One region of the Paenibacillus aurantius genome, then DNA from elsewhere that is predicted to be linked to it. Evidence: riboswitches for the same ligand, from Rfam matches in the RefSeq annotation. Region 1 holds a riboswitch; each other region holds the start of a gene.
What was found. Region 1 has a riboswitch for cyclic di-AMP ahead of MJA45_RS06365 (TrkH family potassium uptake protein). Riboswitches for the same ligand answer to the same signal wherever they lie in the genome.

Region 1 (2,266 bases):
GTTACTTTGCCTTCCGGGTATCGGTATAATTCCTTCTCCGGTCTAGGCCCTAATGCATAGGCCAGCGTCAGCGGGCCGAGGCGGCCGATGAACATCATCAGGGCAATGAGGATTTTGCCGATGGTGCTGAGATCGGGGGTAAGCCCCATGGAGAGCCCCACCGTACCGAACGCCGACGTGACCTCGAACAATATTTTAAGGAAGAAGTAATCCTCCGTTGTCGAAAGCAGCATGGTGACGAAGACCACCAGGAACAAGGCGAAAAAGGTAAGGGTAATGGCTTTGTAGATGCGGTCCTTCGCCAGCCGGTTGCGGAACAGGACGATGTCTTCCTTCCCTCGAATCATGGCGATCATGGCTCCGATAAGAATGGTAAAGGTCGTCGTCTTCACCCCGCCCCCCGTTGATCCGGGTGAGGCCCCGATAAACATAAGAATGACCGTAAAAAACTGGGTCGCCTGCCTCATGCCCGCCACATCTATCGTATTGGCTCCCGCCGTCCGCGGGGTTACCGAGGCGAACAGAGATGCCCAGATCTTGCCCGCCGGGCTCAGCGGCCCGAGCGTAGCGGGATTCGTGAATTCGAAGGCGCAGATGACCATCGCCCCGAAGACGATCAGGAAAGCGGTGGCGGACAGCACGACCTTCGAATGCAGGGAGAGCTTCCGCGTTTTGCGGAATTCGTGAACGTCGGCGATAACGATAAAGCCCAGTCCCCCCAGGACGATCAATGCCATAACCGTGAAGTTCACAATGGGATCGTCCACATAGCCGGTCAGTGAGCTGAACTTGCCGTTGATTCCGCCAAACAAGTCGAAGCCGGCATTGTTGAACATGGAGATGCCATGCCAGACCCCATAATAAAGGGCCTTGCCGAACGGCATATCGAACGACCAGCGGATCGTCAGAAGCGCCGCTCCCGCCGCTTCGATCGTTAAGGCATAAAGAAGGACCCGGCGGATCAGCCGGACGATGCCCTCCATGCTTCCTTGGTTCATCGCCTCCTGCAGGATAAGCCGCTCCCGTAAAGAAATCTTTTTGCGGATGACCAAGGCAATCAGGGTTCCCATGGTCATGAAGCCCAAGCCGCCGATCTGAATGAGAAGAATGATGACCACCTGCCCGAACAGGGTCCAGTGGGTGCCGGTATCCACCACGACGAGACCGGTTACGCAGGTAGCGGAGGTGGCGGTGAACAGGGCGTCCAGGAAAGGGGTGTGGATGCCGTCCGTCGAGGCAACCGGCAAGGTCAGCAGCGCCGCTCCGGTCAGGATGATAATGGCGAACCCGATCACCAGAATTTGCGGCGGGGTCAGCCGGAACAGACTGAATTTTCGTTTGGACACGTTCATTCTCCTCTTGCTTACATGGAATTGGGCAACAAAAAAAGACACTGGAAAACCAATGCCCGACTGGTATGGCTCCTGACATTCAGCCTACGAGGTTAGCTGACGGATTCGGGTCGACAGGCCCCCTATTCGCATAACATGCGAAATTCACCCCATGGTACAATGGTTCCCCCGTTTTCTATAAGAAATTCGGCTCTATTCAATTGATTTCGATTATAGCCTGCTTCCGTCCGATTCACAAAGTCAATATTAACGGAAAAGAACGGATTTTCATGAAAATTGGACTTAATCTTTCATAAGGCGGGGAGCTAGCTTTCATTTGTTCTTCTTTGCCCGCTCTTGCCCTTGCGCACTGCTTTTCCCCGCCTCTCGCCCGGGTCAAGCGCGGCCGGTTGTACCGCCCTCAAGCAAACAGGTATAATGATTTGTAACATTTCCATAAAAAGGGGACATGAGATTGCTTCCATTCAGACTGAACCGGAACCTGCTTCTGCTTGCTCTTGCCGGGGTGCTGATGTACTTCGGGGTCATGGCCTGGAACGCTCTGGCCGGCGGTGGCGGGGTCGACGAGGAAATGGGCCGTCCGCCCGTTACCGAGGAGGCGGCCCAAGCCGCAGCGTCTGCTTGGGCCGCCCGCCAGTTCCCCGGCTTTACGCCCGGAAACAGCAGCGTCACCTACCAGAACGACAAATCCATGAGCGCCTACGTGGAGAAGAACGACTTAACCGCCGAGTACAAGAAGACCCTGTCCGACAAGGTCCCCCTCGACTACTGGCAGGTGGAGATCCGCGAGCAGAACGGAAGCCGGCAGCTGTCCGTCCGGGTCGGGATGGAGCAAGCCGTCGTGACCGGCTGGAAAACGACCGGCCCGAGAACCGGCCCGGCGGCCTCCGACCGCACCCAGGCGGACCAGGCGT
Region 2 (2,266 bases), 1.7 Mb from region 1:
AAAATCCTGCTCCGCCTTGTAAAAAGGATCCTGAGTGTTGATGGTATGACGGATGCGGGCAATGGTGAACATGGAAGAGACGCGCGTTCGGGCCGCGTTGACCGCCTCCATGGCCGCGCTCTGTTCCTCGAACGATTCCGCTTGGCGGAACTGCTCCAGGAGGGCTTGGAATTCCTCGCGGAACGCCTCCATGTCGGGACGGGTGTAGGAGTAATCCGGAAACTTCATAAGAACCCTTCTTTCCATGTGGATTCGGTTTCTTTTTCAGTATACAGGATTTGGGCGGCTGGAGCATAAGGAGACGGCAGGCCAACGCCTGGACCCGTTATGACAAGTCCGGCTGGACGACTTCGCTGTACTCGTCAACCAAACGTTCGGCGGCATGTATGGGGCGTGATCGGGATGATAACGGGCGATTTCGGAATATTTACCTTGCTATGCCCACGAACTATCTCATTGTAACCGCATTCCTATCGGAATAGTAACGTTTTCAAGGATTTTTCCGTTTATAGGCGGTTTTACAAAGTTTGATCCGAGCCGTATGATCATTTCATTACTTCATATACCAACACTCGCTTAATTTCCATTGGAAAACGGGGGACCCAACTGCGGCGAATAAGTACACTCGCTGCACGGGGTGAATCAGTGATGATCCGTCACTGTAGGGCGACTCTAACCGCCCGAATCCGTCAGCTAACTCCGTAAGCGTTGATAGAGAGGGTGAAACAACTTCGGTGAATTTCCGGCCGCAGGGGATACCTCTGCGGTCTTTTTTCGTGCTGATAAAAGTGTTATTGGAAATAATAGAGGGTAAACCCCAAGTCCCATTATCCTTTAGTTCTGGTGGTGAATGATTCATGGTATCTACTTTAAAACGGTGGTTAATCGGGCGGCCTCTTAAATCAACGGAATTAGGGGAGCAAAGACTGAATAAGAAAAAGGCATTGGCCATTCTTTCCTCGGATGCCTTATCCTCCGTTGCCTACGGTCCGGAACAAATTCTGTTGGTTTTAATCACCATAAGTGCCGCAGCATTTTGGTATTCGATCCCGATTGGAATGGGTGTGTTGGTCTTGTTACTGGCACTCATTTTATCCTATCGGCAAATCATCTTTGCTTATCCGCATGGCGGGGGAGCATATGTGGTATCCAAGCAAAATTTGGGTACCTACCCTGGACTTATTGCCGGAGGTTCCTTGCTTGTGGACTATATCCTAACGGTAGCCGTCAGTGTGTCTGCCGGAACGGATGCGATCACTTCCGCTTTTCCAGCTCTACATGCGCATACGGTGAGCATTGCCGTCGTGTTTGTGATTTTAATAACCATTTTGAACTTAAGGGGTCTGACGGAATCGGCTTCGATTTTAGCGTATCCGGTTTATTTATTTGTTCTAGCCTTATTTATTTTAATTGGCGCAGGCCTCTACAACATTCTAACAGGTGGTGTTTCACCGGGTTTACATGCACCGATTGGGACACCGGTAGCAGGCATCAGCTTATTTCTTCTCCTAAGAGCCTTCGCTTCGGGGAGTTCGGCTTTAACCGGGGTTGAAGCCATTTCGAACGCCATTCCGAATTTTAAAGATCCCGCCCCTAATAACGCTGCCAAAACCTTAATGGCCATGGGGGCAATACTTGCCTTGTTATTTTCAGGCATCGTGTTTTTAGCTTATTATTACGGAATTGTACCTAAAGCAGAGGTAACCGTAGTTTCGCAAATCGCGGAACAGACGTTTGGACGGAATTTCATGTATTTCTTCATTCAGGGGACAACGGCATTGATCTTGATTCTTGCGGCTAACACAGGCTATTCGGCTTTTCCGCTGCTTGCTGTGAATCTCGCGAAGGATAAGTTCATACCGAGAATGTTTACCGTACGGGGAGACCGCCTTGGGTACTCCAATGGGATTATCATTCTGGGCTTTTTATCGATCCTGCTGATCCTTGCGTCTAAAGGACAAACCGAAGAATTGATCCCCCTGTATGCCGTAGGCGTGTTCATTCCCTTTACCTTGTCCCAAACCGGGATGATGATCAAGTGGATTCGTCAAAAGCCGGAAGGATGGGTTCTCAAACTCATTATTAACACGACCGGGGCGCTAATCAGTTTCACCGTCACGATGATGTTCTTTTTAACCAAATTGGCGCAGGTTTGGCCCGTATTCGTATTTTTACCGCTCATCGTTTACCTTTTCAACCGGATCAAGAAGCATTACGAAGCGGTAAGCGAACAGTTACGACTTACCACTTGTGAACCGGCGGTACC
Region 3 (2,266 bases), 2.5 Mb from region 1:
TGATTATTTCGGCAATATAGAAAAGGAAAAAGCATTAGAACTATTAGAACAATTAAAATTATCCGAGGATGTTAAAAATTTAGAACTACTAAAGGAGAAACTAAAACAATAAATCCTTTTTGGGAGCATCGAGCCTAAGGTTTCGTGAAAGAATAAGGTGTAGAAGCCGCCGCTTCGATTTCGCCAGTCGGTAAGGTGGTTCCTTACGACGTGCTTGCTCTGCCTCCGTGGTTTTATATATAATGGATGGGCAACCAATATAGGAGGTCATGACCATGCCTTATCAACCGAAAGTGGCGGAAGCCAAAATCGTAAGCCATAACGAAAAGAACGGACTGATGGAAGTCGTTGTGGTTCTCGAAGACCGCAACCACTGCCGGGTCACTTATGAAACCTTGCCGAGCGGAGAGAAGGTTCCGACCGATATCAGCCGCCTGCATAAAGAGCCTTGCCCGGTATGCAAGAAGGATTACTTGTGCAACTGCATGGATCCTTATCTGCCCGAGATCGGGGAGCAGGTTTCCAAGTTCGTGGATTTGGGGTAACCGACACAGACAGCGTTATATAAGCAATGGGGACGGAGTGCAGCCTGGCTGTGCTTTTTTCTTTCCGCTTTGGCCCGCATGTTACGTCATATTTGGGAGGGATTGGAATGAATCACGAACACGATGACCGAGACAAGCTGGAGCAGGAGATGGCGCATTCGCTGGAGGAAGGGGACATGGAGAAGGAGGAGCTGGATGCAGCCGCTAGGCGGAGGCTTTCGCCCCGGTATGAAATCCGGATCCAAGCCAAGCTGGACCCTGTCGTGGAAGAAACCCGCCTGTATCGTCAAATGGCCAAGGAAGTGGATGGCCGCTATGACAAATACAAAATCGACCAAAATCAGGGAGAAGAACCTAAATGAGGTTATAGATAGGCGTATATATGGTGTGTTATACTAAACGTATAGCCGCATTGGCCTGCGGCTATCTTCATAACCTTTTTTTCTTTCTCCTTAATTTGGCCTGTCGGGTTATCCGGCAGGCTCTTTTTTGTGTTCCTTTGTCAACTCCTATTCCTATTCGTTCACATAATGGACATATTCCATAGGAGTCCTTTCCTATCCCACTAATTACCTACAATAGGGGGATTGCCGTGAAAACATTTCCATGGTATTTTTATACTCGTCATACTACGTTAAGCCGAATCCGGGCGCACAACATGCCCGGTACGGGGGACTTATTTATGGGGTGAATGTTCACGCGCGCGAGTGAACTAGGGAGCCTGCCTTTCCCGAATCCGTCAACTAACCTCGGAGGCACATAGGAGGAAACAGAACTGAATAGGTGGATTCGCACGTCTTTTTTGTCGTCCGTATGTTTGGGGCTCGGTCTTGCTCTCAGTACGCAGGCTTATGCCGATCCCGTTAAGGTTCAAGTCAATGATGACCTGGTTCATTTTCCCGATGCCCAGCCTTTTATGGATGGCAGCAGCCGCACCCAGGTGCCGATTCGCATGGTAACGGAGAAAATGGGGTATCAGGTCAACTATAGCATGACGACTGACCAGCAGGTGAAAGTCAAAATCAGCAGCAGCACCAAATCCGTCGAACTGAAGACGGGAGAGAAGAGAGCCCTTGTCAACGGGCAGCCGATAAGCATTGATACGAACGCCCTTTTTACGGGAGGACGCACGTATGTGCCGGTCCGCTTCATCTCGGAAGCTTTGGGAACGATGGTCCAATGGGACCAGAACAATTATATCGCGATCGTGGCGGCCGACGGCAAATACCACGCTCCGGCGTGGTACAAACCTCAGCCTCTGCCGTTTACCATCATCAACAATGCCAAAAAATACTTAGGTGTCCCTTATGCTTTTGGAGGAACGACCCCAAGCGGATTTGACTGCTCCGGGTACGTTCAATACCTCTTCAAGCAGCAGGGAACCACACTGCCTCGCACGGCAAGCCAAATGTATGCAGGCGCCGGGCAATTTGTTTCCGAAGTACAGCCGGGCGATCTTGTCTTCTTCTCGGAAACCTCCTCTTCCCCGATCACCCATGTGGGCATTTATTTGGGGAACAGCCAGTTTATTTCGGCGACAACTTCTTACGGGGTGCATATCGATAACCTGTATTCCGGTTACTGGGGAGCCCGGTACAAGGCGGCTAAACGCATTTAACCATCAGCTCATAGCAAAAGACGCTTCCCTCGCGGGAGCGTCTTTTTTTGCGGGCGAACGGGATTGCCGTCGGATGGTGTCGGGCGGTTTTCATTGCGCCGGC

Region 2: another riboswitch for cyclic di-AMP. It lies ahead of MJA45_RS26825 (APC family permease); the one in region 1 lies ahead of MJA45_RS06365 (TrkH family potassium uptake protein).
Region 3: another riboswitch for cyclic di-AMP. It lies ahead of MJA45_RS17275 (C40 family peptidase); the one in region 1 lies ahead of MJA45_RS06365 (TrkH family potassium uptake protein).

Annotation. Positions count from the first base shown of each region.
Region 1 is NZ_CP130318.1:1,297,269-1,299,534, reverse strand. It holds gene MJA45_RS06365 (TrkH family potassium uptake protein) at 1-1,352, opposite strand, end outside; cyclic di-AMP (ydaO/yuaA leader) riboswitch at 1,420-1,554, opposite strand; gene MJA45_RS06360 (CPBP family intramembrane glutamic endopeptidase) at 1,807-2,266, shown strand, end outside.
Region 2 is NZ_CP130318.1:5,918,141-5,920,406, reverse strand. It holds gene MJA45_RS26830 (M3 family oligoendopeptidase) at 1-228, opposite strand, end outside; cyclic di-AMP (ydaO/yuaA leader) riboswitch at 564-724, shown strand; gene MJA45_RS26825 (APC family permease) at 858-2,266, shown strand, end outside.
Region 3 is NZ_CP130318.1:3,826,970-3,829,235, reverse strand. It holds gene MJA45_RS17290 (hypothetical protein) at 1-112, shown strand, start outside; gene MJA45_RS17285 (hypothetical protein) at 276-545, shown strand; gene MJA45_RS17280 (hypothetical protein) at 653-907, shown strand; cyclic di-AMP (ydaO/yuaA leader) riboswitch at 1,173-1,318, shown strand; gene MJA45_RS17275 (C40 family peptidase) at 1,348-2,163, shown strand.